Limibacter armeniacum: one gene and its partner. The protein of the gene in region 1 binds, or shares a complex with, the protein of each later gene. Links are inferred from orthologs where the notes say so. Each region holds a gene or a part of one and is shown on either strand. Other genes may lie near its edges.

Region 1 (15,656 bases):
TTTTGTACTTAATAGATCTTTATCGAGGAAGTGCAATCGTTGCTATACTTACCTCCTTACAACCTTTTGAAACCAAAACCTTTATACAGGCTTCCAAAGTAGCTCCAGTCGTTACGACATCATCTACCAACAAAACCCTTAGCCCTCTAAGTTCGACGGCTGAATCTACACTAAATGCATCTTCCATATTTTCAAACCTAGCCATTCTACTTTTCTTGGTTTGACTCTCTGTATGACTCACCTTTTTAAGAAGGTTGACATCACAATTGACCTCAAGTATTTCAGAAAGACCTAATGCAAACCCATCACACTGATTATAACCTCTTCTTCTTCTCTTTACGGGATGAATTGGCACAGGAACCACCAGATCAAACTGTCCTTCAAACTCTTGTCTAAGTTGACTTCCATACCAATAACCAAACATACTGCTCAATGATTCTGCTCCCTCATATTTTAATGCATGAAGTAATTGTTGTACACAACCACCTTTATTAAAGTAGCAATATGCAAAACCATATCTGACAGGTACTTTACCCCAAAACTTTCTAACCAATTCATTATCATTCGGAGTAGTGTGAAGGTCAGTTTCTGGAATTGTCAGTCTGCATTTTGTACATACCAACGCTTCATTATTTCCCAATACCTCTCCACAGCCATGACATGACTCTGGAAATAGTAGAAACAACAGGTCTTGAAAGTACTTTTTTATAAACATCATGAGTGCTTGGCGGTTATTATAACTTACTTTGGGATAAAGGGTTATGACAGTGGAGGAGAACCTTTGTGATTATAATCATTAAATCATCAAAGCAATAGTCTAACAATCAACTCTTTTGTAATTTTGCAGGATGAACAAGATAGAAGAATTTAGGTCTTTCAGAAGTGAGATGAACGAGAAGATTCTCGCTACTGACAATAAGGTAGTTAAGCGTATCTTTAGCTTAGACTCTTTGGCTTTTAAGGAAGGGGCATTAGATGTGAAAACCAAAGAAATGATTGGTTTGACTATATCGTTATCCCTCAGATGTGATGACTGCGTAAAGTATCATCTTGAGAAATGTAAGGAAGTAGGCTTTACAAATGAGCAAATTATTGAAGGCATGTCTATTGCCAACCTAATCGGTGGTACGATTGTCATTCCTCATTTAAGAAGAGCTGTTGCTTATCTTGAGGAACTGGATAGCGAAACACTCTGATTATTTTAATTGAAGGTGTAGTCGTACTGAGCTTATCAGCCTTGACTACACTTTTTTATTTATAATTGTGACCATGACAGAAACTGAAATAAATATAGAGTGGAAAAAACTGACAATAAAGCTTCAGGAGTCTTTTCAAAAAGAGCCTGACTTAAAGACAGTTTTGTTCCTCATCGGTGTACAAGAGCTAGGAAAAGGGGCTCAACACTTTAGTAAGGAAGAGAAGCAAGACCTGATGCATATTGCTATATGTAAGATATTGAGCTACTCCGGATATTACGAACTGGAAGGAGTAGACAAGGAAGGCTGGCCTATTTGGAAAAGTACCAAGAAGCTACCATTCCTAAATATTTTGAATCAGGAATCTTTATTGAAAATGCACGTACTTGAATATTTCGAGAAAGAAGTATTTGGTACTGAGCAATAACTATCCCTTACGACTAACAATAATTACATTGTTTAAACATTGAATTAACAATACAAACTTCTTATGAAAATCATATCCTACAATGTCAATGGCATTAGAGCTGCCATGAATAAAGGCTTAATAGACTGGCTAAAAGAAGAAAATCCCGATGTCATTTGTTTCCAAGAAGTGAAAGCTGAAGAAAATCAAGTGGCATTAGATGAGTTTCATAAGCTAGGGTATGAAAATATTTACTGGTTTTCAGCTCAAAAGAAAGGGTATAGTGGAGTAGCAGTAGCTTCCAAAGTAAAGGCTGTTGGTTATTCAAAAGGAATGGGAGTAGAAGCCTATGACAATGAAGGAAGAACCATTAAAGTTGATTTTCCAGACTTTTCATTGATCAATGCTTATTTCCCTTCAGGGACATCAGGAGAAGAGCGTCAGCAATTTAAATACAGCTTTCTAGAAGATTTCAACCATTACATTGATGGGTTGAAAAGCGACCAACCGAACCTGGTCATCTGTGGAGATTTCAATATTTGCCATAAACCTATAGATATCCATAACCCTGTATCAAATAAAAACTCATCAGGCTTTTTGCCAGAGGAGCGAGAATGGGTTACTGATTTTATGGAAAAAAGAGAGTTTCAAGATGCCTTCCGTTCATTTGTTGAAGCTCCTCACAGATATAGCTGGTGGACATACAGAGCTGGAGCCAGAAAGAACAATAAAGGGTGGCGTATTGACTATTTTATGGTAGCTAACTCTATGAAAGATAAAATGACAAATAGTGACATTCTGGATCAAGTTGTACATTCAGACCACTGCCCTGTGATGCTTCAGCTACACTGCCAAAACTAATCCTGACATTAATAACAACAGGAAACCACTTTTTGTCGAGATAATCCTTAAAAAGTCTGATAAAGAAATATTTTTAAATATTTTTATATCAATGGATTGTTTTTTCAATATACAACCCATGCACTTAAGTGGTGAATCGACTACTTAAGTGCATTGGCTGATATAACTAAACCTTAGTCAATTCTCTTTTACTAAAGCTACTTTAAAAGTGCTAAGTAGAAATAAAACGAAGTGTTTGATCATTCGATAAATACCACTTGTGTATTCGTGATTGATTATAAAACCTCTTCATAAAAAATGAGATTCAACTGAAAAGTCTTCTAACACATGAAACGACTTACTACTATTTTCACCTTACTGCTGTGTACTCTAATCTACAGCTGTAAAACAACACCTGACGAAAGAACCCGTACCGACGAACTTAAAGCCGCTGATGGGGACAAGTTTTATGGTGGGATATTCAAGCTAAATGAACCTGAATATATTAAGAATCTTTTTCCTCATAGCATTATTGATATTTACTCTTACAGAGTAGCATCGCAGATTTATGAAGGGCTTTTCAAGTTTGATCAAAGAAATCTAGAAGTTATCCCTAGTTTGGTTGAGGATTATTCTGTTAGTGAAGATCAAACTACTTATACATTTAAGTTAAAAGATGAAATCTATTTTCATGACGACGCCTGCTTCCCTAATGGAAAAGGCAAAAAGCTTTCGGCTGAAGATGTGAAGTACTGCTTTACACTGTCATGTAGTAAAAGCAAGAATAATCAAAGCAGTAACCTTTTTGTAGGTTTGGTTAAAGGAGCTAAGGAGTATTACGAAGCTAGCAGCACTAACTCTGAAGCTGAACAAACTGTTCCAGAAGTATCCGGAATAAAAGTAATTGACAACCTAACATTGGAAATTACTTTGGAGGAGCCTAACTCAATGTTCCTTTACAACCTTGCTCGTCCTGGTGCATTTATCTTCCCAAAAGAGGCATACCAGCTGTATGGAGAGGAAATGAGAACCAAGTGTGTAGGTACAGGTCCTTTCAAGCTTGCCAGCGTTGACGAAGACATTTCCATCATTCTTAAAAAGAATGAAAATTATCATGGTACTGATATGTATGGCAATAAGCTTCCATTTCTTGATGCAATTGTCATAACATTTGTGAAAGACAAAAAGATAGAAATGCTTCAATTCAAGAAGCACGAATTGGACATGATGTACCGCATTCCAACAGAATATATCATCAATGTATTAGAGGAAAGCAGTGATGCTAATGCTAATAAGCAATATGAGCTACAGCGTGTTCCTGAGATGTCAACTCAATGCTTAGCCTTCAATAACAGCAGCAAAGTTTTCAAGGATGTAAACGTTAGGAAAGCCTTCTCTTTTGCTATTGACAGAGAGCGTATTTTAGACTATATTCTAAACGGAGAAGGTTATAAGGAGGGTATTCATGGTATAACGCCTCCCGTCTTCAATAAGTATGATATCACAAAGATTAAAGGTTATTCTTTCAATATCGATTCAGCTAAGATCTATTTAAGCAAAGCAGGGTATCCTAATGGAAAAGGTTTTCCAACTGTAACTTTAGATTTGAACACTGAAGGGGAACAATACAGCAATGTTGCACTTGAAGTGAAAAAGCAACTTGAGAGTCACCTCAATATCAACATTGATCTCAAAATTTCTCCTTTCGCACAAATTGTAGAAAAGAGCACCTCAGGTAACTATGAATTCTTAAGACTTGCTTGGATTGCTGACTACCCAAGTCCTGAAAATTACCTTTGGGCATACCACAGTAAATCTCTACCTGAAAACCCTGATGAGAAATCATATCCTAACCTGACTAGGTACAAAAACCCTTTGTTTGATAAATACTATGAGCAAGCAATGGCAGCAAAATCAACTGATGAGGCTTTTGAAAATTTCATGAAAGCTGAAAAAGTACTTATGCAGGATGCGCCATTTTTGGTTCTTTGGTATGACGAAGGATATAGACTGATTCAGTCATACGTAAAAGACTTTCCTAATAACCCAATGCAGTACAGAGACTTCAGTACTGTATACTTCAGCAATGAAAAAGATTTTATGGCCCAAGCTGAATAATTAGAAAATGGCAGTACTTTTCAAGGTACTGCCATTCAATACTAGCACAAGTTTGGCCTTCACTACTTTAAAACTGCAACGCTTATGTTAGAGAATAAAATCAAGCGTTACAAACAGAAATACTACCGTAATGCCATCATTAAGGGTAGTATTTTTGCTTTGACCGTGATCCTGTCTACCTTTTTGCTCGTAAATGCATTAGAATACCTAGGGTCTTTTAATAAGCTAACCCGTGCTATATTATTCTTCAGCTTTATAGCCATAATATCTATATCATTTTACCACTGGGTATTTTTACCTTTATCTAAACTATTTTTTGAGAATCGGCAAATTTCCGATCAAGATGCGGCCAAACAAATAGGCAAATCCTTTCCCACAGTAGCAGACAAACTGCTCAACACCCTTCAGATTAGTCAATCGAATCAAGACTCTGACCTAGTAAAAGCCAGTATTCAGCAAAAAGCATCTGTATTTAACCAGATAGACTTTACTGAAGCAATACAGTATAAAGAAAACAACCACTACCTAAAGTTCCTGGCGATTCCTGCATTTCTCATCATCACGGTATTAGCACTTGAACCTCAAGTCTTTACAGAAAGTACTCCAAAGATTATCAACTATAAAAAGGAATACATTCCACAAGCGCCATTTCAGTTTAACTTGCAAAACAAAGATTTGACAGCATTCCGAAATGATAACTTCACACTAGAACTGAAGCTAACAGGAAGAGCCCTACCAAATGATGTTTATATAGAGACTGAAGATGGACGGAAACTCAAAATGACAGCTGGTAAGGAGGGGAGTACTTTCAAGTATGAATTCAAGAAGATACAGAAAGGAATGAAGTTTCAGTTTGCATCTGCTGGTTATTTCTCTTCTGACTACAACCTCAAGGTTATTCAACGACCAAGTCTGAGTAATTTCAATATTCGTTTAGAGTATCCTAAGTATATTAATAAAGCAGATGAAACTGTAAGTAACACAGGCAACTTGATGGTTCCTGAAGGCACTAAAGTTTCATGGCAGTTCAATACCCAAATGGCTGAAAACCTACACATCAAATTTGAAAGTGATAGTACCGGTATTGATGCTACAAAAGTTTCTGATGCACTTTTTGAATATCAGAAAGTAGCAAAAGAGTCTTCGAACTATAAGGTTATCCTCAAAAACGATTTCAGTACTAATAAAGATAATATCGAGTACTTCCTGAATGTCATTCCTGACAAGTTTCCTTCTATCAGTCTAAGACAATTTGAGGACACTGTAATGTATAATTACCTCTTGGTAGGTGGTAATATAGGAGATGACTATGGAGTTACAGCCCTTAAACTCAGATATAGAATACACGACTCTGGAAGTAAGTCAAAAGGTCAGTTTAAGGCAATAAATATCCCTTTCAATAAAAAGGCGATAAACCAAAGCTATTTCTATAGGTTGAATATCTCTGACTTCAAGCTAAACCAAGGGCAAAGACTCGAATACTTTGTTGAAGTATGGGATAACGATGCTGTTAATGGAAGAAAAAGGAGTAAGACCAATAACTTTGAATTTAAACTACCTAGTAAAGAGGAGCTGAAAAATGAGTTGGCAAAAGAAACCAAAAACACAAAGTCCAACCTAGATAAAACACTGCAAAAAAGTCAGCAGCTAGAAAAAGACCTCGAGAATATTCAGGATAAGCTTAAAGGACGGAAACAACTAACTTGGCAGGACAAAAAGGATATTGAACAACTAATTGAGAAAAAGAAAGAGCTTGAAAATGAAATCAAGCAACTTCAAGAGCAGTATAAAATCACCAATGAGAAGTCCGAGAAGTTCAATGACCAAAACAAAGAAGAACTAAGTGACAAAGCTGCACAGCTACAAAAGTTAATGGACGAACTTCTTGATGAAGAAACAAAGAAGCTCTATGACGAACTGAATAAACTTCTTGAGCAAAACTATATCAATCAGAACTTACAGGAGAATCTAGATAATATTCAACAGAAGCAAAAAAACTTAAAGAATGAGCTAGATAGGGCCTTGGAATTATTTAAAAAGCTAAAGGTAGAACAGAAAGCCAACGAAATCGTAGATGAATTAAAAGAGCTTAGTAAAGATCAAGAAAAGCTCGCACAAGAAACAGAGAAGGAGGACAACTCCAACAACAATAAGGATGCTACTGAACAGCTGAAAGAACAAGAAGAGCTTAATAAAAAGTTTGAGGACATCAAAAAAGAAATGGATGACCTCAAAAAAATGAATGAAGAACTTGATAACTCTAATCAAGATTATGAGCAATTTGATTCTGATCAAAAACAAATTGAGCAAGATCAGCAGAACGCTCAGCAACAACTAGAACAACAGCAAAAAAAGCAAGCATCTCAATCACAAAAGAAAGCTGCTGATAAAATGCAGCAGATGGCTCAACAAATGGAGCAGCAAATGCAGTCGTCTCAAATGCAGCAAATGTCTGAGAACTATGATGACTTGAGACAAATAATGGACAACCTGATTAAACTTTCATTTGACCAGGAACAATTAATGAAAGACTTCAAGTCAGTTAAACGAATAGACCCTAAATTTGTCGATCTGTCTCAGGACCAGCTCAAGCTAAAAGATGATGCTAAATACATAGAAGACTCATTGATTTCACTATCAAAAAGGGTATTCCAAATACAATCCTTTGTGACTAGGGAAGTGACTGAGATGAACAAGTACATGGATGAAAGCTTGGATGCAATCAGAAAAAGAATCCCTGAAATAGCGTCCAGTAAACAGCAGTTTGCCATGACTTCTATCAATAATTTAGCATTACTACTTAACGATATTTTGGATCAGATGCAGATGCAAATGAGTCAAAGTATGAGTGGCAAGCAGAATAATCAACAGAAGCAAAACACTCCAAGTATGAGTGAATTGCAGAAGCAACTGAACCAGCAGATACAAGAACTTAAAAAAAGTGGTAAATCTGGTAGACAGTTATCTGAAGAACTTGCTAAACTTGCAGCCCAACAAGAAATGATTCGCAATGCGATGAAGCAACAGATGGGTAAGGGCAAAGAGCAAATGAAAGGAAAAGAAGGTAAAGAAAGTGGTGGAAAAGAAGGAGAAGGTGGGGAGCCTTACAAGCAGATGCTTGAAGAAATGGAAAAAACAGAGGAGGATTTAGTCAATAAAAAACTCACAGACGAACTCATAAAAAGACAGCGAGAGATTTTAACACGATTACTGGAATCTGAAAAAGCTGCCAAGGAAAAAGAACTTGACGAAGAAAGAAAAGGAGAAATAGCTGAACAGCAAAAGAAATCTACGCCTCCAAATAACTTCGATGAGTATTTAAAGAAAAAAGAGTTACAAATTGAACTCTTGAGAACTATACCTACTTCCTTGAACCAATATTATAAACAAGAAGTAAATAAGTATTTCGAAAAGATCAAGAAATAGCGTTTGAAACAAATCTGTAAATATGAAGCCATTTAAGCTTAAAATTCCATCGATTACTGACAACCTTAGAATTGTAGAAAGTTTTATCGATCAAGCAAGGGAAGAATTAAAATTCGATGATGATATCTACGGTAATATCATGATAGCTGTAACTGAATCGGTCAACAATGCTATTATTCATGGCAACAAAAACAATAAGGATAAAAACGTACATTTGTCGTTGGTAATGGAAGATGATAATATCTCTTTTACAGTAGAAGATGAAGGTATTGGCTTCAACTTTCTAGATCTTCCTGACCCTACAGCTCCTGAAAATATAGACAAACCTGGAGGACGTGGAATTTTCCTTATTAAGCACTTGGCTGACGAAGTTCGATTTACCCAAGAGGGGAAAAGAGTAGAAATCATCTTTTACTTGAATTCGTAAGCAAGTAAATACTTATTTTATATGGTCGATAATATTAATTTTTTCTTTGAAGATGTAGAGTTTGATTTTTCTAACGAAGAAAAAGTCAAACAGTGGGTCGGTGATACAGTCGCTCAATATGATTTCAGTGTTGATGAAATCAACTATATTTTCTGTTCAGATGAGTACCTATATCAGATCAATGTGGAGTACCTGAACCATGATACTTATACTGATATTATTACATTTGACAACTCGGAACGTGAAGGAGAGATTCTCTCTGATATCTTTATCAGTGTAGAAAGAGTAAAAGATAATGCCTCAGAGTTTAATGTTTCATTTGAAGATGAACTACACAGAGTAATGATTCATGGGATTCTTCATCTAGTTGGTCTGAAGGATAAAACTGACGATGAAAAATCAATTATGAGAAGTACAGAAAAGAAACACCTTGACTTGAGGTCTTTCTAATAGACTAGATCTAAAGGTATTTTATATGCAAATATTGAAGTGTTCCACGTGGAACACTTTTTTTATTTATAGACTATTCTACTAGTGAAATCAGTATTTTCTTAAAAAGGTTATATGCTTGAAACATTTTTGTACAAATAATTGTCTATTAGTGGCGTACTTAAACTCCTAATAAACAATTATATTTGCACTCTAGTACGAATTAGTATAAGATAATCCTTAACGTTCCACGTGGAACATTCAATAAAATAAAGCTTAATAATGTATCCTAATTACGATATTATTGTAGTCGGAGGTGGTCATGCAGGATGCGAAGCCGCCCATGCAGCAGCTACACTAGGTTCTAAAGTTCTTCTCATTACGATGAACATGGAAACAATTGCCCAAATGAGTTGTAATCCAGCAATGGGTGGTGTTGCCAAAGGACAGATCGTAAGAGAAATTGATGCATTAGGAGGAATGTCAGGAATTATTACTGACAAGACGATGATTCAATTCCGCATGTTGAACCGATCAAAAGGTCCAGCAATGTGGAGCCCTAGAGCACAAAGTGACAGACACATGTTTGCTAGAGAGTGGCGCCTAGCCTTGGAAGCTAATCCAAATGTTGACTTCTGGCAAGATATGGTCACTGAACTTGTTGTCACGAATGGCAAATTGACTGGTGTAAAAACCAGTATAGGAATTGAATTTAATGCTAAAGCTGTTGTTCTAACAAATGGAACATTCCTAAATGGATTAATCCATATTGGTGAAAAACAATTTGGAGGAGGTAGAACAGGAGAGAGGGCCGCTAAAGGTCTTACTGAACAATTAGTCGAATTAGGCTTCGAGTCTGGACGAATGAAGACCGGAACACCTCCAAGGGTTGATGGCAGGTCTTTGAACTGGGAAGCTATGGAAGAACAAAAGGGTGATGAAAAACCTGAAAAATTCTCATATAGCGACGAAACAAAACCTTTAGAAAAGCAGCGTAGCTGTTACATCACCTATACGAACAATGAGGTTCATGAAATGCTAAAAACCGGCTTTGAAAAGTCTCCAATGTTCCAAGGAAGAATTAAAGGTCTCGGTCCAAGGTATTGTCCTTCTATAGAAGATAAAATCAATCGATTTGCAGAAAGAGAAAGACATCAGATCTTTGTGGAACCTGAAGGATGGGATACAGTAGAAATCTATGTAAATGGATTCTCAACTTCACTACCAGAAGATGTACAATACAAAGCATTAAAAATGGTCCCTGGTTTTGAGAATGTTAGGATTTTCAGACCTGGATATGCTATTGAATATGACTTCTTCCCTCCAACACAATTACATAACACACTAGAAACCAAACTGATCCGAAACCTTTTCTTTGCAGGGCAAATAAATGGTACAACAGGATATGAGGAAGCTGCATGTCAAGGGATGATGGCAGGTATCAATGCTCACAATAATGTCCACGAAAAAGATCCATTTATATTAAGCAGATCAGATGCCTATATCGGTGTATTGATTGATGACTTGATCAATAAAGGGACAAATGAACCATATAGAATGTTTACATCAAGAGCTGAATACCGTATCCTTTTAAGGCAGGATAATGCAGACTTGAGACTAACTCCTATTGGTTATGAACTTGGGTTAGCTTCTGAAGATCGATTCAGAAAAATGGATGAAAAGAGAAAGAATATTAATAGTCTTTCTGATTTTATCAAGGACTATAGTGTCAAGACCAAGGATGCTAACCCTGTTTTAGAAGAAAATAATATTAGTCCTATGCCTCAAGGTATGAAGGCTTCTCAACTTCTAAAAAGACCTGAGATAAATATTAATGTTCTTCAAGAATGTTCTTCTGAGCTGAAAGAAACAATAGCTCAGTATAGTGATAAAGAAAAAGAAGAAGTTGAAATTCTTCTGAAGTATGAAAACTATATTGAAAAAGAAGAAAAACTTGCCAGCAAGCTAACAGTATTAGAAGGATACAAGATTCCAATTGGATTCGATTTTTCAACATTGAAGGCACTATCAGCAGAAGCCAGAGAAAAGTTGAATAAAGTTAAGCCTAGTACAATTGGTCAAGCGTCAAGAATCAGTGGAGTAAGCCCATCAGATGTTTCAATCCTAATGGTGCACTTGGAAAAGTAAAATTATAAAAACTGTTATAAACTAGGAAAAAGGCATACCTCTATCTTATTTTGGGATAGGGATATGCCTTTTTTTCTAAACTTTTTCCCGTATCCATTTACACAGTTCGGAACTATATATATGAAGATTTTAGAAATAACTTATTCTTTTTTGGCTATTGCTTCTACAGTATGGCTAGTAAGCTCATGTGCGAATATTCAACCTCCCTCTGGAGGACCAAAAGACACTACACCTCCTCATCTACTATTGACGATTCCAAAAAATGGACAAACCAATTATACAGATGAAAAAGTTACATTATTATTTGATGAGGATATACAGCAAGAAAAAATCAAGCAGGAGTTAATCATGACTCCTTATAAAAAGGATAGGACTTATAAAGTAAAGGTGAGGAAGAATAAACTTATTATGAGTTTTCTAGAACCACTGGATTCTAATACAACCTACCTCATGGATTTTAGAAATACGGTTAAAGACCTTACTGAAAAAAATGTCGCCCAAAATGTAATTCTATATTTTAGTACAGGTAGCCAACTGGACTCTATCGCTATTACAGGACAAGTAAAAGACCTCATGACAGGTGAGCCAGTAGCAGAAGGTTTTGTTGGACTTTATGATGTCAATGATACATTGGATATAGAAGATGCACAACCTCTCTATGTAACTGCTACCAATGAGAATGGCTTATATATCATCGACCGAATAAAAAAAGGGACATACCGGATATATGCCATGGAAGAGAAAGATGGCAACTTTAAGTATAACGATCGAATTGAAAAAATTGGCTTCAAGAAAGACAGCATAGTCATTGAAGAAAATATTGATGGCATTGACTTCAATATCACTGATTATGATAATAAAGAATTCAACTTTCAAAAAGCTCAAAAGAATAAGCAAAATATCCTACTCACTTTTAACAAGACTGTAGTTGACTATAAAGTGAATTTTCTTGACCCTGAGTTTAAGGATAGTCTTTTTTCTCAGTTGACTCCAGAAGGTATTGATATTTATTACATAGGCAATCAAATAATGAAAGACTCTGTTGATGTCAATGTAATAGCTATAGACTCAACCGAACAGCAACTTGACTTTACCACCAAAATTCTCTTTGAGCAATCTGAAGGAGATATAGAGGATGAAAAAGATAATAAAGGAAAAGGAACTGGTCTGTTTGGAAGAAAAAAAGAAGAAACTATAACTACTACTACACTTGATCTAAAAGTAGTGGAACCAAAAGATAAAAAGCTTGTACCAAATAGCACCAATGAGTTTGTTCTAAACTTTGACAAACTAGTACTGACTATCTTACCTGATAGCATATTTTTTATCCAAAGTGGAGATACTACAACCTTTGAAAATGATATAGTACTGAACCATAATAGAACTGAAGCCTCATTAGGAACAATTAAAGCAGATTCTGCATTTAGCATTCAATTAAAAAAAGGAGCTTTTATTTCTATCCTAAAAGACTCGACGAATGAACAAACACTTTCTTACAGTATCAAGAGTGAAGATGAATATGGAATTATAGAAGGTTTAGTAAAAGGAGATGCTCCTAACTTTTTTGTTCAGCTTTTGAATGATAAGTATGAGGTTGTAGAAGAACTAAAAAATATTAGAGAGTTTAGGTTCGAATTTATCAAACCTTCCGACTATTACATTCGGGTCTTAGTAGATGAGAATGGAGATGGTAAATGGTCAAAAGGAAATTACCTTGAGCGTATTCCTCCTGAGAAAGTAGTCGTATTTAAAAAGAAAATTACAGTTCAAGCCAATTGGGAAATCAGAAGAGAGGATACTATCATCAACATTGATTAATACTTCCTCTAAAGAAATCAGATACTTTATACATACCCTGTTGATAACATTTCAACAGGGTATTTTTTTATCATTTATCTTAACTCAGATACCCTTTATTTCTTATAGATATCATCATTCAATCATGACTGATATTCTTATAAAACAAACTAAATATTTAGTTATGTAATCATGAAATCAATTACTTATTAGTGTGTTGTTGATAAGATGAAGACTTATCAACATTGATACTAACAAGATTAAGTATCAACACTAGATAAACAGTGAAAATACAATACCAACATATCAACACCATGTATTTATCTGATTATCAATTAATTAACACCTAAGTGTTGATAATGAAAATTATAATAAACATATCAACAAATAACAAAATGAGCTAATGTGAATAATAATGAGAGAAATTTACTGAGTATATGAAAAAGGAAAACAGAAAAAACCAAGAGGAAGGAAAGTGAATATAAATTGAACTTAGCAAAAAAGCATTGTTGATAAACAATTGATATAAGTTGCCAAAAAAAGTATATTTTCTATTAAAATTAGCATTAATCAAATCCTCACTCGAGATTAATTGAATAATATGAGTTATATCTGTTAATATTATAAGCGATAGAAAGAATAATTGTGAATATCCACATATCAACAGTCAGAAATGTCGAACTTATGTTGACAGTTAATAAACTGTTCATAAATAGGTAAAACTATCAACAGTAACTAACAAATACACTTTACCAACACTATTCACATAGCTGTTGACAAGTCTATGTTTACAAAAATGGGGCTTACCAACTCACTTTTAACACTCAACTTTCTGTGGATTGTTGACAATATGAATAGTTGATAAACAACGTAAAGTACTGATAATCTAGTAATTTAGGTGTTAACCATCTGTTGATAGTCTGTTAGACTGTGTGGACAAGATTTTCCATCAACATATCCACACTACTACTATTACTAAAAGAGAAAAATTTTTTTATTCTTAATTTATAATCTATAAGTGTGAATTGTTGAAAACCTTAAAATACATGATCCCTAAAAAATTGGTACTTCTGCTGTCTGTAATACTTCTGATAAGTAGTGGATATGCAATTGCTCAAAACCAGCAAATCGATTTGGCAAACGAGTATTATCAAAATGGAGAATTTGATAAAGCACTCGAACTATATAACAACATCGCAAAGAGAAAGTCAGATATTGGGTATATCCATAAAAATTATCTCGATGCTATGTTGCGCACAGAACAGTACAAGGAGGCTAAGAAGTATCTGAAAAAGATGACGAAGTCTGATCCGGAAAATGCAATGTATAATATAGACTACAGTCGGTTACTTATGCAGATGCAGGATAGTTCAGATGCAAAATCTGTCATGGATGATTATATAGGGAAAATAAAACATGATAATGCACAACTGAGGTACGCTGCTTTGTATATGATTGACTATGGTATGTATGAATATGCAGAGAAGTGCTATCTGTATGGTGAGAAAAATAATCAGGAAGACTTTTATTACGAGTTGGCGGATCTATACGCATTGTGGGGGAAAAAGGAGCTAATGATTGAGAAATACCTTGAATTGTTAAGCAATGTGGATAACCAGCTTGAATATGTTGAGATAGGACTACAGGAAAGGCTTCAAAAGGATGAAGAGTTTGATCTCCTTGAAAAGACATTGCTGAAGTACATTCAGAAGAATCCAGACAAAATTGTTTATAACGAGTTGATGCTATGGTATTATCTGCAAAGACAAGAGTTCTACAAGGCATTTTTTCAGGCAAAGGCCATTGATAAACGAAAAAAACTGGATGGATTCAAGGTATTTGAGATTGGTAGAATAGCTATCAACAACAATGACTATGAAGCTTCTATCAAGATATTTGAATACTTGGTGGACAAGTACAAAGGGGGACCTGTTTATGCTGTTTCCAAGAAGATGTTGATAAGGTCAAAGGAATTGTTGGTAAAGAACACTTTTCCTGTAGATAAAGATAAGATACAGTCATTGGTTTATGACTATCAACAAATCATTGATGAAATAGGGATAAAGAGTACTACAGCGGATGCTGTTCGGAATATGGCATTGCTGCAAGCATTTTATTTGAACCAACGTGATTCAGCAGTATCAATTCTTCAGGATTTGATTGAGATAAGAAGTATTCCTAAACAAGTAATAGCACAAGCCAAACTAGATTTAGGAGATATTTATTTGCTTAAAGGAGAACCTTGGGAAGCTACACTACTTTATTCACAAGTAGAGAAGTCAGAAAAGGAAACAAACCTAGGACATGAAGCCAAACTTAAGAATGCGAAACTCTCTTACTATACTGGCAAATTTCAGTTAGCAAAAGACCATTTGGATATCTTGAAGTTGGCTACTTCCAGGGAAATATCGAATGATGCCATGAAGTTATCTATTCTGATTGATGACAACCTTAATCTTGATACTACCGAAGTCGCCATGAAAGAATATGCGGATATCGATCTCTTAGTATTTCAGGGAAGGTATGAGGAAGCCATTGGTCGATATGATAAAATGTTGATAGAGTACAAAGGACATAGCTTGACTGATGAGATTTTGTGGGAGAAGGCGAATATGTTGATCAAGCTTGGAGAGTTTAAAGAGGCATCTAAATCATTGGAGCAAATTGTTGAATTCTATCAGTATGATATATGGGCTGATGATGCCAATTTCTTGTTAGGTGATTTGTATGAAAATTATCTGGATGATAAGGAGAAAGCAATGGAGTACTACAAGAACCAAATGATTAAATTTAAGGGAAGTAGTTATGGAGTAGAAGCTCGGAAACGTTTTCGAGCTTTAAGAGGAGATGATATCAACTAAAAAACAAA
Region 2 (15,578 bases), 820 kb from region 1 along the record:
CGGAACTTGGGAAGCTCCGCATCTGGATAGAGCTTCAACACTTCTTTATGTATATGCCCATCAATTTGCTGTAGAAACTCAAATAAATCGTCTACATCCTTTATAAAATGACTGTACATAGACGTAAATACACCAAAAAGGTGCTTGCCATATTCATACATTAGTTGGGGAATACTGATATCCGTTCTTTCCTGAAGACGCTCCAGAATCGTCATCAGTTCTTCATGTGGGTAAGTACCAACAGCGGTATAGATGCCATCATTGGGAAGTTCACTATCCAGTATTACTTTATCTGCTATATCGTAGCCAAACTGTTCCTCTACCATTTCCAGCAGTTGTGTAAAGACGATTCCTTTCATCTCGATGTGTATTAAGTTATGGGATTAGGTTAAATGATAATTGGGTTACATAATACAGTATAGCCTATTATTAACATTTATTTATTCCACATAACCCACTTTTATTACATCCGTAAGGTTTCCAAAAAATGTTTGAGTACTTCCAGCAATAAAAAAAGACGCCAATATGACGTCTCTATTATATTATTGACCTATTTAACTCTAAAGGACATATTCTTCAAAAAGCTTTTCCAAGACTGCTTCAGGTTCTGTACAAAGTCCTGTATGCACTTCCGAACTTTGGATAATTGTACTCCTTGTAGCTGTCAACCAACGGAACCTGCTTGGCATATCCAATTGAGCAATATTACCGCCATCCTTACCACCATTACAGATCAGTTCCCATGTTTTCAGGTACGCTTCCAGAACACCTGCATCAGTACGATCAGAAAAAGCTTCCAAACGCTTTTCGTCAATGTGGTATTTGACTCCTATATATTTCTTGAACTTACAGTATATAATAACTCCTACGTTGATAAACTCCCCTCGCTCTACTTTAGGAACAAAGCGAATGAAGGCATATTCATACAATTGCTTTTCTTGCATCAGTCGCTTCTTTTGTTAGTAAATCAAGATTGGACAACTTGGTTTCCAATACTTTTCTGTAAACCTCCCTTTTCTCATCCGGTGTCTTATCATCCCCCTCCTGTATCAGGAAATCATCCGGAATCACTTCCACAATATTACGGATAACTTCAGGATTGAGACTTGCCTTAATCTCTTCAGCAGCCTGCTCCAACATAGTTGCTCTTTCTAACATCACGTGATCTTTCACCTTTGGAAAGGTACGCTGAGCATGGTCTTCCCAGCTGTTCCATGCATGGTGAAAATACAGGCTAGCCCCATGGTCTATCAGCCAAAGCTCATTCTTCCAATTGAGCATATTGGTATTGCGGGGCGTGCGATCCACATTACTGATCAAGCTATCAAGCAAAACTACCTTCGATGCCGACAGTGGATCAGCCACCGATACCAAGGGGTCATAGGTTATGGCACCTGACAAATAATGCAAACCTAAATTTAGCCCTACACTAAATTTCAGTAAGTCCTGAATCTCTTCATCTGGCTCCATTCTACTGAACGAATCATCCAAATTCATAAATACCAGTTCCGGTACTTTCAGACCAATGGCTCTTGCCAACTCACCTCCAATCAACTCCGCAATCAGTGCCTTTTTCCCTTGCCCTGCCCCTCGGAATTTCAGTACATACAAAAACTCATCATCCGCTTCTACAATAGCGGGTAACGAACCACCTTCTCTCAGTGGCTGTACATACCGTGTCACATCTACTGTTCGTATCTCAGGTTTACTCATTTACTTTTATCTCAATTTCAGATAACACTCTATTTATACCACTACGACTTTCTCAGCCAACAAGCATAATAACAATAATATGGTATCGATAGTTTTGGGCTTACTACTCTAGCTCTTGCATCATCCAAGAAGGTTTTTCCTAACTTTATCCAGATCGACACGGCTAAAGTAATTCTCCATATCCCACATTCCTTCCATAGCCTGTCTTATCCATGATAACTTCACTTCTCCCTCACTCAACAAATACTCTTCCTCGATAGCATCTACTTGTACCCCCATTATCATCAGCAGTGCGCAGACCACAATTCCAGTCCGGTCCTTACCCGAAAGACAATGAATAAGCACTGGGTATTGTAAAGACTGATCCTCAAATAATTGCATGATTATGTTTAGCCACTTTCTGACTTCTTTTTGGCTTGTATCATACTTTTCTACCTTATTCTGCATCGGGAAATGGTAATAGTTTACCTCAAAAGGTTGGTAGTCCATTCTATTGCGCAAATTGACAATCGATTTTACGTGTTCAATCTCTGCATGCTGATCAATATGATCAATACTCCCACCCCTATAAAACTTTCCTTCAGGTAATAAATCCTTTCCAAGAATCAGGTTGATATATGCTCCAAAGTCTCTGAAGTTAACACATCCGTCTGTGTAATTCAGTCCCATATGTTTTTAGCTTTTAAAGTTTTTCAGTTGTATCTCTGTCCAACTACTTATCACTTATCAACCCAAATTATCTTGTCTTTGTGAATAAAAAATTGTTATCCACAATTCACACCCGATGTTAGTAATATTCTTAGAAATCGAGATATAATCAATCACTTATCAACAATGAAGTTTGTCAATCATTGAAGAAAAGATAAAACCCCCATAGTTATCCACCAAAATGTGAATATCCAGTTGAATTATGAATAAAGATTTTAGATACTTGACTGAAAACTAAATTATCACTCACAATCATGTGAATAACTTTTCCATTTTCATTTAAAATACAAAACCTATTCACCTTAGTATGTTGACAATTTTATAAAAGGGATGCAAAGATACCTTATTCTTTTAGATCACCAACCCCCAAAAACATACGACCTAAAATAAAACTGAAAAGCATACACCTGTAAGAAATTATAAACAGCAAGTAACCATTCAAAAAATAGCAGTGTGTATATTCACAATGTTATCCAACCTGATCTCAATTAAAATTCGAAAGACATTATGATCGAATTATTAAAACCCATTTTTCCTGACAGTACATTTGGAACGGAGTTTCAAATAGATACTGACCTGAGTGATAGTCTGACTCAGCTACAAACCTGGTATTATGAATACACAGATACTGTTACCAACTATGAAAAAAGGAAAATTGCTAACAAGGAGCAATATCAAAAAGATATGGCTCTACTAGCTGAACTTCAAGACAAGCGGCCGTCAGTAGAAGCAGCGCTTGCCGCCGCCACATCCGACAACATGATTAAATACTACCCTAATAACCAACACCTTCACTCTCTATAAACCCAAGCTTTGATGGGCTATATAACTGACTATAAAAGATGTCGCTCCTAACGGAGCAAATAAAGTAAACAGCTCTGTAGAAGCGATACATTCAGGAATATCTGGTTATAATGACGTACTAGTTTTATACTTAGGGGTGAACCTATAGCTCACATTATGTCACTTTAAATCTCTGCTCCGGAAAATTCTTTTATAAATTCTCCCAAATTATTATTCAACCTTTCACCATCAATGACATCCAAATAATACATATAGCATTCAAATCCCATATCATTATCATGATAGCAACCTTTCTTTTTTACCTGCTGTTTGTACGCTCTAGGATAAAGTAAGTAGGTCTTTTTCGCATCCCAATAACGATGGTATACATACATCTGCTTTAAATCATCGTCTGTGGGTTGTCCACTCTGGGGAATTTTCCACTTAGTATCCAAAACAACTTTCTCTTGTCCATCTAAAAACGTTAATACAATATCTGGACGCACAATTTGGAATAGCAATTATTGGGGCAACCAAAAGGGTTGCTTCTACGTGGAAAATTTATCCTTATCCCAATTGACGGGATTGTTTATAATATATGCCACTATTCTCTGACACGCAGCCTCATTACGGATAATATGCTCATAATAATTACGCTGCCACAATTTCCCATCAAACGGTTGCCATCCCATTTGCTTGACCCCACGGATATATTCAACAGTCGTAATTGATTTGAATGCATCCATCATATCCCCTACTGTTTTCTGTTGGGACAACCCTTGTTGCCCTTTCATATGGGAATGTTGTGTTTCATTATCACCATTATTTCGGATATCCACGTCTTGGGCATCTGCACCAAGGGCACCCACAAGGGGTGCCCGTACGGGGGTATTTTGGATTTCCAAGATGCTGTGGAAATGATTGGGCATCACCACAAATTCGTGCAATTCGATATTGGGGAATCGGTTTTTTAAGTCTAGCCATTCGGTTTCAATCATTTTACCGGCATCATTCAAAATCATTTCACCATTGTTGATTTTTCCAAACAGGTATTTCCGGTTTTGAACACAGGTAGTAATGAAATATAATCCTGCCTGCGAATAATCGTATCCTTTGAGGCGAATGGATCTGCGGTGATGTTTTTGTGGGTCATAAGGCATGGTTCAATTGTTTTAGGGTTTTGATTAGGTAGCTTTGTATTGATCACAATCGTCATTCATAACAGGTTTGTAAATAATGGCATTTAAAAAAAATAGAAAAGATCCACAAAGGGTACCTATACAATTATCTTATTGATTTTGTTTCACGGCGAACAACCATCAAACAGGAGCATTTGCAACAAGAGTGATCGGCTAATTTTAAAAAGAGGCGAATTCAGACAAAAAAATAACAGCCTGATGGGCTGTTAGCTTTTAGGGAAGATACACGGTAACCAATTAAGGTGGACCAAAATGTCTGGACCAGTATCTTGAAGCGATACAGGGTCACAGTCCTTATAGACCAAGGTCCAGTCCATGGTTATTTAACATCGTTATGGTGGTCCTAAAGCAAAAGGATACAATCGCCTTTGAATATACCAAAGCCATACAACAAAGTGAACCAGCAATGGCACAGGGTATTTTTTCAGAGATTCAATTACTGCTCTCTCTTCAGAAACGACTTCCAGCAATGGAATAGAGACAACTGGCTTTGGCTTGAGAATTAATCTTGGATAAGGTTTTCTGTAAACCTTTCGGGGTGCTCGATATTGGAATGGTTTTCTTAGGTATAACGGTCTTGGTACAAAAGGCAAGCGAACAGGAATGCCAAACATCCAGCGAACCTTATACTCCTTATAATAGTTGCGCTTCCGGCGGCTATCCAGCCACTGCTTCAACGCCTTGTTATCCCGATGACGATAACGGATTCTTTCCCAGCTTGTCCAAAGGCGATAGCGGAAATCCCGTCTCTTACGCCAGTAGAAATACCGCCTCTTCGGAATGCGTTTCTCTTCGAAAAATTTCGGGTAAGGCCTTCTTGCCCTTATCGCTTTTCCTCTCCTGCCACCCTGTGACATAGGGATATCCCGACTGAAGTACGCTTTTACTCCTGCCACTGCTTTACGGCATCGGCTGTGCTGTTCCGCCGCAGGCGCATGGTAGCTGCCATCCTTATTGCAATTGCGTTCCACTTCCCTTTTGACCGTGGAGCGGTTTACCCCAATCTCCCTTGCAATAGCAGCAAAGGAAAATCCTTGAGGCAAGAGTCTTGCAATGGTTCCACGTTGTAAAAGGGTGAGTTGGGGCATAGTTGGTTAGTGGGTTAAGCATATAATAGACTGATAATGAAAGGTATATTTTTTCTTTTGATCAGAAAACTGTGGCACTTACCTTTCCTTCTCAAATAATGTTATTTTTATTTCTTTTTCACGCTACGTACTACAACTGATTCCACTTCTGATTAAATTATCACATCAAACAGTCTCCACCCTTACTCAATAGAACATGAACCAGAAAAACAAGCTTCTCAGGGTAGAACAGAAAGATAAGCAAAAGTCACTAAGCAAAGCCCAGCAAGAATTTAACCGACTGACTAAGCGAATCGATACCCTTCAGAAAGGAATTCTGAAGGAAACGGAAAAAATGGAAGCCTTTTTACAATTGTACCTCTCAGACTACGCTCCCAGCATTAAGGAAGTAGCAAAGCTGCAAGCGGAGATGGCGACCCAGATTCATTTGTCTACCGAACAGTATAAGTACACCAAAAAGCAACTGGAGAATATAAGAGAAGTCATTACCTTCTTACTGGATGAGGCTTTTGCTGAACTGGAGCCGGAACCTTCTCTGACTGACATCTACGACCAGTGGTCTTCCATAACCTATGAGGAGTCACTTGAAGCCGATAAGGAACATCTTCAGGACCTAGCCAAATCCATGTTTAGCCAGGCTTTTGGAGAAGAAATTGACCTGCCTGATTTTGAAACGGCTACTCCTGAAGATTTTAAAGCGTTCGAAGAAATGCTTTTAAAGAAATCAGAAGCGACATTTGAAAAACAGCAAGCTGCACAAAAAGCGCAGAAGAAAACACCGAAACAACTGGAAAAAGAAGCCTTGCAACAAGAAGACGAGAAGAATAGGCTGAAAAGTCTTAAGAGCCTTTACCACTCTCTGGCCAAGCTGTTGCATCCTGACAAAGAAAACAGTGAGGTGGAAAAAGAACAGCGAGAAGAGCTGATGAAGCAGGTATCGGAAGCCTATAAACAAAAGGACTTACCGACGCTCCTCAGACTGGAGATGGAATGGCTCCGAAAAGAATCTAACCACCTTGAAACCTTAACAGATCAGCAACTGTCCCTATATAACCAAACCCTGCAAGAGCAGACTTGGGCATTGTTTCAGGAAAAGAGCGATGTTCCTTATGATCCAAGGTATATACCTGTCCGTGATTATAGCCTTTACACGCTCAAGTCTGGATTAAAGGAAATGAAGCAGGACATCAAAGAAAATCAGCAACGCATTCAGATGATGAAAGAAGACCTTGGTGCGATGCATACAAAAAAAGGAGTGCTATATGTAATCGAAGTCATTGAGAACACCATCGAAGCGATAGATCAGCAACGATCTTTTGATCTCTTCGGGTTTAATGATTTTTTCAGGTAAGATAGACTGTCTGTAATTTATTTGATGGCAACTCTGATGAATACCGTATAAGTACATAATTAAAGCCGGACATTCATCAGGCTTGACGCAACATACAAAAAGGACAAGGCCTTTTAGCTGCCTTGTCCTTTTGAATAGAAGAAATAAATGGTAAAAATTCTTTATTACTTTCCGATGCAGAATTTACTGAAAATATTAGCCAGCAAATCATCTGTCGTTACCTCTCCAGTAATTTCTCCCAAATGATGTAATGCCGTACGGATATCCAATGCTAAGAAATCACCTGTGATATTCATACCAAGTCCGTTTAACACATCATCCAATGATTTTTGTGTTTCAAACAAGCTTTCGTAGTGACGGGCATTGGTTACTACAGTATTTCCTGTTCTGAACTGGTCGGCTTTTACCAATGCCAGCGCTTTTTCTTTTAAATCTTCCACACCTTCTTTCTGGTCTGCGGAAATTTCCACCAACTCCTTGCTGAATACCGAAAACTCCCCTGCCAGTTTTTTCTCAGGTAACAGATCAATCTTGTTGGCAATCAGAATATAGGGTGTTCCGATCTGGCGGATTTCGTCCACTGCATCGCGTACCTCATCAAACCCTTCTGTCAAAGCATCAAACATATAGAAGATCAAAGAGGCTTCCTTCATCTTCTTGTAAGAACGCTCTACCCCTATCGCTTCTACCTTATCTTCTGTATGGCGCAACCCAGCCGTATCAATAAATCGGAAAGTTATACCTCCAATATTAATCTCATCCTCAATAAAGTCACGGGTTGTACCGGCAATATCTGATACAATGGCTTTCTCCTCATTAAGCAGTGCATTGAGCAAGGTAGACTTTCCAGCATTTGGCTTACCTGCAATTACTGTTGGTACACCATTCTTGATCACATTTCCTAAAGAGAAAGATTCTATCAGTCTTTTCAATACAGCCTGCAACTCATAAATCAGTGCTTTCAGGTCATCACGGTCTGCAAACTCTACATCCTCTTCACCAAAGTCCAGCTCCAGCTCAATCATGGAGGCAAAGTGGATCAACTTTTCACGCAGTGCCTTAATCTCTATCGAGAAACCACCACGCATCTGGTTCATGGCAGCATCATGGCTGGCATCCGAATCAGATGCAATCAGGTCTGCTACGGCTTCTGCCTGTGCCAAGTCAAACTTGCCATTCAGGAAGGCTCGTTTTGTAAACTCTCCTGCCTTAGCATAGCGTACACCATTTTCAGAAAATAGCTTCAGCAATTTCTGTACAATAAACTCTGAACCGTGGCAAGAGATCTCTACTGTATTTTCGCCTGTATAAGAGTTCGGCCCTTTAAATACAGTAACCAACACCTCATCCACAATATGGTCTTCTGCATCACGGATGGTCCCGAAATGAGCCGTATGCCCTTTTTGCTTTTCAAGGTCTTTCCCTTTAAAAAGCTTATTGGTAATCGAAATGGCGTCCTCCCCCGAAACACGCAGTACGTGAATAGCCCCTTTACCCGGAGCAGTAGCCAAAGCGATAATAGTATCTTGTGTATCAATCAGTTTCATATATTTCGCTTATTCTTTTCGGGAGTAAAAACCAAGGTCTCTCCCAAATGTTTCCGCAAAGATAGGAAAAATAGACTTGAGACTTCAGCCTTGATAGAGGAGATAGGAAATCAATAAAAAAGCCACAGCAAACAGGTTGTTTACTGTGGCATTTCATCAAAGTATGTAACAGCAAGGATATTTACTCCTTAGCCTCTGTTTCCTGCTGAGGTGTTTCTTCAGTTTCACCTTCAGTCGGTTCAGAAGTCTCTTCTTCTGTCACTTCTGCTTCTGGGTCAGTACTCTCTGTTTCTTCTACCTGAGTACCATCCTCAGTCACAGTCTCCTTATCTTTGTTCACTTTGTATTCTACTTCTCTGCCATCTTCCAGCAATGCTGTTGCCTTCAACTGTAGTACACCGTTCTCTTCGTGTACCTCAAAGGATTTGATCTCAGCAACACCACTTTCGTATTGCTTTTCAATCTCAGCAATCATTGCTGTACTCAGCTTTTCTTCCATGGCAGGTGCTAGGCTGGCTGCGGCTGTCTGTACTTCCGTCTGCTCACCTCCTTCTTCCTGCTTTTGCGAACATGATGCTAAGGCAAATAGTGATGCCATCAGCAAAATCAAACGTTTTGTCGTCATCATAGTCTTTGGGGTTTGGTTTCTGATTGAACATGAGGCAAAACCGACAAGGCTTTACCTTATATCATATACCTGATATTTCCATGAGCAAACACATTACCAAAATTGACAGCACGGATAAATAAATATTTTAAAATTTAATTCTAAATATTAACATAATATTAATATTTTTAGATAGCAACATACAATAATACCTTATTATAAAGCAACAAAGCCATTATGAACAACTATATCTATCTGCTCAACCAACAAGAAAAAATTATTGACAGAACCTGTATCTCTGACCTTGAGCTCGGAACCTACTGGACTATGGGCGCACTCCAAAAACAGAGAATCAGAAGTATGGTTTCTACGAGTGAACGTGAAAAAATTTATTGCCTTATTGAAGATCAATTTCGTTCATTAGCCCTACAGGATAAGAAAGAGTTTGTATTGGATTTCAATCAGTTTGGGATACCGATCAAGCTACTCTACACCTATGAAATGATAGGATAAGGAATTGAAATATTCCATTACGATGCATTTTTGTCATTTTCCCTACATTTTATGCTTGTACTGATTTGTATGTTTGCCTCAGCGTTAAACACAAACTTTACAAGCAAAATGAAAAGATCAATATTACTGATAGCAGGGATACTATTAAGCCTAGTAACAGCAGCTCAAAACGTCCCAACCAAAGCAGAAGACATCAGTCCGTTGCTTATTGGTGAAAGCGTACCGGAAGTAGCACTTACCAACACCAATGGCAACAAGGTTACTCTCAAAGAGGTTTTAAAGCAAAAACCTACTGTACTCGTATTTTATCGTGGTGGATGGTGTCCGTATTGTAACCGCCAGCTTTCGGGTTTGGGAGCAATTGCTGACCAACTTGTAGCCAAAGGCTTTCAGATTGTAGCAGTGAGTCCTGACACGCCTGAAAACCTTCAAGCGACAATTGACAAAAATGAGCTAAACTATACACTACTTTCTGACAGTAAGATGGAAGCGGCACGTCAGTTCGGTATTTCATTTAAAGTAAGCCAACAAACTTTGACCAAATACAAAGATTATGGTATCAACCTGACAACAGCTTCAGGAGAATCACATAACGAGCTACCGGTTCCTTCTGTATTTATTGTAGACAAAGAAGGAAAGATCCATTTCGAGTACATTAACCCTGACTACTCTAAACGAATCAGCAGTGAACTGCTTTTAGCAGCTACTGAAGGACTGGAAATGTAAGGAAAGCAATACTTTTGAAGGACAACATACCGAAGCACTTCAGTAAAACTTCTGAAGTGCTTTTCTTTTTCTCCCTTACTGCTAACATTCATTTGAGTACAATGAACAACCTTTGAAAAGTGTTATAAAAACCCTTAATTGTTAAAAAATAAATACAATGTTCATTTTTTAACTTGAATAAAGTATTTTGAACGTTTTTGATTTTTAATTGCACCCACCTAATACTCCTTCTACTTTTGCATCATCTAACAAACAATTTACCAGATAAATACCAGACATGGTATGCATTGAAAAGATGATACAATTAAACCAAATAATTCATACAACAATGTATCTACGCTTACGACAATCCCGACGATAGGCATTCCTTACTAATCTCATGTGTTTCATACACGCCAAAAGGCACCAATCAGGTATTGGGCGTCCTGCAATTCTATTGTTTAAATTTTCACAAACAGACTTCAATTACCAGCAATACAATGTCTAGAATTAGCCTACTTGTTTTCTTGGCAAGCATATTTACTGCATTACAGGCTTTTGCCGGAAACATTACCATAAGCGGAACAGTAACAGACACGCAAAATGAGCCCCTTCCAGGAGTGGGCATCCTGATTAAAGGAACAGCCAAAGGTACCACCTCTGATATAGATGGTAAATTCACCTTGGCAGTAGACGGTCCTGCAACATTGATCTTCAGCTTTGTAGGGTATCAGGATAAAGAAGTAAATGTATCGGGGGCTACTACCTTAAACGTCCAATTGATAGAGGAAGAAACTTTCCTTGAAGATGTAGTAGTAATCGGTAGCCGTAATGCTAACAGATCATCTTTGGAGACAGCTGTTCCAGTTGATGTTTTGCCACTGGATAAAGTAACCAATACAGTCGGACAAGTTGATCTTACACAGCTGCTTCAGTTTGCCGCTCCTTCTTTCAATGCCAACAACAATGCGGGATCTGATGGTAGTGACCATATCCAATCAGCTTCTTTGAGAGGCTTGGGACCTGATCAGGTTTTGGTTCTGATTAATGGCAAGAGAAGACATACTTCTTCCCTAGTCAACTTATTGGGAACAAGAGAAAGAGGCAAGGTAGCTACTGACCTAAATACAATTCCTGTTTCCGCCATTGAAAGAATCGAAGTTCTGAGAGACGGTGCTGCTGCTCAATACGGATCTGATGCCATTGCCGGTGTGATTAACATTGTGTTGAAAAAACAAACTGACAAGGTTGAGATCAATACTGCTGCCGGCATCTATCAGGAAGGCGATGGCGAGAACCTGATGGCCAATACCAATTTTGGTTTCAAGATGGGCAAAGAAGGTTTTGTCAATGTATCCGCTGAAGTAAACAAGAGATACAAGACTGACAGAGCACCTGAAGGTGAAATGAGGGTTATCGGTGATGCCGAGATGTTGAATACCTCCACATTCATCAATGCGGAGCTGCCACTGGATGACAAGACTAAAGTTTATGCCTTTGGTGGTGTCAACTACAGAGAAGGACAATCTGCAGCTTGGGGAAGAGCTGCCGACGATGACAGAAACATCCCTGAAATCTATCCAAATGGTTTTGTCCCTAATATTAATACCAAAATTCAAGACTACTCTGCAACAGCCGGAATCACACACAAGGTAAAAGGATGGAACCTTGATTTGAGTAATACTTTCGGGCACAACAGGATGTCTTTTGATATTTCCAATACACTGAATGCTTCAATAGGAGCTACTTCACCTACTGACTTCTATGCAGGTGGCTTTACATTTGGTCAAAACGTGACCAACCTGAATGCTTCCAAGTTCTTCCCTGAAGTACTGGAAGGATTGAACATTGCTGCAGGGGGAGAGTTCAGAGTAGATATGTACACAATCTTTTCAGGTGAGGAAGGTACATGGAAAAATTACCAACAGACTACGAATGAGGATGGAAGCTATAAGCAAGGTGGTTCTCAAGGATTCCCAGGATTTAGCCCTTCCAATGAGGTAGATGCCAGCAGACATAACGTAGCTGCATACCTGGATGCTGAATTGGATATCACCAAAGCATGGATGGTTGGCGCTGCTGTAAGAGCAGAAAACTACAGTGATTTTGGTAGTACAGTGAACGGAAAATTAGCTTCCAGATACTCTTTTGGTGAAGGCTTTGCACTAAGAGGCTCTATCAGTACAGGATTCAGAGCGCCATCACTACAACAAGCTTATTTCAACTCTACTTATACAGACTTTATTCAGGGCGTAGCGACTGAAGTAATACTGGCACCAAATGACAGTGAGATAGCCAAGGCTCTTGGAATTCCAAAGCTGAAAGAGGAAACTTCTAAGAACTACTCACTAGGCTTTACAGCTACACCAACTGAAGGGCTGACACTAACGGTTGATGCTTACCAGATTGATATTGAAGACAGAATTGTACTGACAGGTTACTTCTCAAGTGATGATCCTGAGATTGGTGACGAACTTCAAGCACTTGGTGTTGGTCAGGCTGCATTCTTTACCAATGCTATTGATACCAAAACACAAGGTGTAGATATGGTGGTAAGCTATAGAACGGACATTGGTCAAAACAACTTGGGAGTTTCCTTAGGTGCCAACTACAACAAGACAAAAGTGGTAGGCGACGTAAAGACTTCTCCTGAACTGGAAGGCAAGGAAGATATTTACTTTGGAGAAAGAGAGAAGTATTTCCTTGAAGGTTCTGCTCCTGAATGGAAAGGTAACCTGACGGTAGACTATACTTTTGGCAAATTTGCAGCAATGGCGAGACAGAGCTACTTCGGCAATGTCGTAATGGGTACTTGGTCTGGTGATGGATTGGTTCAGCATTATACGCCTAAAATGACCACTGACATCAGCTTGACTTACAATATGACGGACAATGCGAAAGTAACAGTTGGTGGTTCCAATATTTTCAATGTATATCCTGACAAACAGGATCCAAACGAGACTGACAGCGGAGGATACTGGGAAGCAACCCAAATGGGCTTTAACGGCGCTTACTGGTTTGCAAGACTAGGCTTCAGCTTCTAAAATATTATTTACTAGCTATGAACTCAAAGGGGACTTTTCTGTAAAGAGGGTCTCCTTTTTCATTTTTCATCCATTCTTTATGTAGAAAATTATATCCTATACTTTTTCACAACCTTTCGTACACATAGGGGTAACCTTTCTCGCTTATTTTTGCACCCGTCAAATTAACAAATCAAACCTTTACATCCCTTAGAAGTAATTCTGAAGGTATTTTTCTCCACTCTTAATTCTTGTGCTAAAACAATGAAAAAGCAACTTTGTACATTACTGATTTTTTCCTCTCTAATGGCTGCGTGTGACAATACGGATAACAATGAAAATGAGCCAATTTTATCAAGTGAATTCAAGGAAATAAGTGAAATCAAGATTGGTGGTGAAGCTGCTGCTGAAATCACGGCTTACGATCCTGTAACCCAACAACTGTTTGTAGTCAACAACAGCAGTGGTTCAAGTGTTGATGTAATCGACTTCTCTGATCCCAGTAACATGTCAATAGTCTCCAGCATTGATATTACTACTTTTGGAGGTGGTGTCAATAGTGTCGCTGTTAAGAATGAACTGCTGGCTATCGCTGTTGAAGCTGACACCAAGACTGATAATGGTAAGGTAGTCTTGTTCAAGACCAATAACCTTACATCTCCTGAAGCTATTCTCTCTGTCGGTGCACTCCCAGATATGGTTACTTTCAGCCCTGATGGAAAGTATATCCTATCAGCTAATGAAGGTGAGCCTAACGATGATTACACTATTGACCCAAAAGGGAGCATATCCATTATTGATGTAGCCAATAGCTATGCAGTCAAAACACTGGACTTTGAGCCGTTCAACAGTAAGGTAGCTTCGCTGGAAGAACAAGGGTTTAGAGTGTTCGGACCAAATGCTACATTAGCACAGGATGTCGAACCTGAATATATTACGATTGACAGCCAATCTCAGACTGCTTGGGTTACACTTCAGGAAAACAACGGCATTGCCAAAGTCGACCTGATCTCCCAACAGATTACTGATATCTTCCCGTTAGGTACAAAAGACTTTAGTCAAGCTACCAATCTGATGGATGCCAGCAACAAAGACGACCAGGTTTTACTGTCAAACCACCCTGTAATGTCATTCTATCAGCCGGATGCCATCGCCAGCTTTGAAATTAATGGTGTTACTTACCTTGTGACCGCCAATGAAGGAGATGTCCGTGATTATGAAGGCTTCAGTGAAGAAGTAAGGGTAAAGGATATCACGCTCGATCCTGCTACCTTTAACAATGTATCACAACTTCAACTGGAGAATAACCTCGGCAGACTGATTGTCACCAACACTAAAGGTGATACTAACCAAGATGGTATATATGAAACACTTTACGGTTTTGGTGCTCGCTCATTCAGTATCTGGAATGGTAGTGATGGAAGTCTTGTAAGTGACTGCTCAACACTCGAAAAAGATTTGATGGACACAGCACCTTCACATTACGATGATGGCAGAAGTGATGACAAAGGGGTCGAACCGGAAGGTGTAGCGATTGGTGCTGTCAATGGAAAAATCCTCGCCTTTGTTGGACTTGAACGTGCAGACGCTGTATTGGTCTATGATGTTTCTGTACCAGAGTCTCCACAGTTTATGCAAACACTCCTAACTGGCGATGCTCCTGAAGGAATCCTCTTTATTGATGCAGACAAGAGTCCAACCTCCAAACCTTTGCTTTTGGTAAGCTCCGAGGATGATGGCTACCTGAAGGTATACAGTATCTAGAAAAACATTTCGTTTTATTTATAAGTAAGCCACCCCAAACTCTGGTTTAGGGTGGCTTTTTAGTACCATTTCAGTTTTAACATTTTATTCATTTTAATTACGCTAAATCCATTATTTCACAATGCACTTGTGACAATCAAGTAATATCCTTGCCCTACTTTTGTGACATATCAAGATTACGACTGACAAAGTCAGTAACTATCGGACCCAGCGTTAAACCTAAATTATTCCCATTATTTAATTTTAACCCTTATATCAATCATCTATAACCTAACTAAAAACCCTATCGACTAGCGCTTCATTGAAGCCATTAACTCACTATCTATACAACTTTTTGCTTTACACTTTTTATTACCCCTGTTCGGTAATTTTTTGACCTTCTTTTTTTCCCTTTATCCACTACTCAGACCCATCGACAGCCATCGTCATTACGCTCTTCTGTTTTAAATAATTATCTTTGCGGACTGCGTAATTGATGAGTTTCAAGAAAAGAATAGTTATGGAAAAATGTCCTTGTGGATCAGGCAAATCCTATGATACCTGTTGTGGTCCTTACATCAGTGGTACTGAAAAGCCG

The links.
Region 2: the proteins of mnmG (region 1) and mnmE are in contact, whole or in part, in a solved structure (PDB 9HIP), measured with the Escherichia coli proteins. The link is inferred for Limibacter armeniacum from one-to-one orthologs.

Annotation. Positions count from the first base shown.
Region 1 is NZ_JBAJNO010000009.1:2,643,556-2,659,211, forward strand. What follows is about bases 8,629-11,557. They hold mnmG (tRNA uridine-5-carboxymethylaminomethyl(34) synthesis enzyme MnmG), read left to right. Parts: upstream 8,629-9,124; coding sequence 9,125-10,990; downstream 10,991-11,557. Other genes in these bases: ybeY (rRNA maturation RNase YbeY), read left to right, coding at 8,629-8,863; V6R21_RS28865 (Ig-like domain-containing domain), read left to right, coding at 11,111-11,557. Outside these bases: V6R21_RS28820 (ComF family protein), read right to left, coding at 20-718; V6R21_RS28825 (carboxymuconolactone decarboxylase family protein), read left to right, coding at 849-1,196; V6R21_RS28830 (hypothetical protein), read left to right, coding at 1,270-1,623; V6R21_RS28835 (exodeoxyribonuclease III), read left to right, coding at 1,687-2,463; V6R21_RS28840 (ABC transporter substrate-binding protein), read left to right, coding at 2,791-4,560; V6R21_RS28845 (DUF4175 family protein), read left to right, coding at 4,645-7,986; V6R21_RS28850 (ATP-binding protein), read left to right, coding at 8,009-8,413; more of ybeY, read left to right, coding at 8,435-8,628; more of V6R21_RS28865, read left to right, coding at 11,558-12,808; V6R21_RS28870 (tetratricopeptide repeat protein), read left to right, coding at 13,834-15,648. UniProt on the Escherichia coli protein: NAD-binding protein involved in the addition of a carboxymethylaminomethyl (cmnm) group at the wobble position (U34) of certain tRNAs, forming tRNA-cmnm(5)s(2)U34.
Region 2 is NZ_JBAJNO010000009.1:1,826,474-1,842,051, forward strand. What follows is about bases 6,199-9,049. They hold mnmE (tRNA uridine-5-carboxymethylaminomethyl(34) synthesis GTPase MnmE), read right to left. Parts: upstream 8,390-9,049; coding sequence 7,007-8,389; downstream 6,199-7,006. Other genes in these bases: V6R21_RS25485 (J domain-containing protein), read left to right, coding at 6,199-6,842; V6R21_RS25495 (hypothetical protein), read right to left, coding at 8,571-9,017. Outside these bases: V6R21_RS25445 (heme NO-binding domain-containing protein), read right to left, coding at 1-359; V6R21_RS25450 (DUF3037 domain-containing protein), read right to left, coding at 561-944; V6R21_RS25455 (HipA family kinase), read right to left, coding at 922-1,713; V6R21_RS25460 (tyrosine-protein phosphatase), read right to left, coding at 1,834-2,382; V6R21_RS25465 (hypothetical protein), read left to right, coding at 2,929-3,225; V6R21_RS25470 (5-methylcytosine restriction system specificity protein McrC), read right to left, coding at 3,390-3,710; V6R21_RS25475 (transposase), read right to left, coding at 3,753-4,364; V6R21_RS25480 (helix-turn-helix domain-containing protein), read right to left, coding at 4,736-5,491; more of V6R21_RS25485, read left to right, coding at 5,688-6,198; V6R21_RS25500 (hypothetical protein), read left to right, coding at 9,234-9,509; V6R21_RS25505 (peroxiredoxin-like family protein), read left to right, coding at 9,618-10,235; V6R21_RS25510 (TonB-dependent receptor), read left to right, coding at 10,715-13,258; V6R21_RS25515 (choice-of-anchor I family protein), read left to right, coding at 13,502-15,001; V6R21_RS25520 (YchJ family protein), read left to right, coding at 15,501-15,578. UniProt on the Escherichia coli protein: Exhibits a very high intrinsic GTPase hydrolysis rate. Involved in the addition of a carboxymethylaminomethyl (cmnm) group at the wobble position (U34) of certain tRNAs, forming tRNA-cmnm(5)s(2)U34.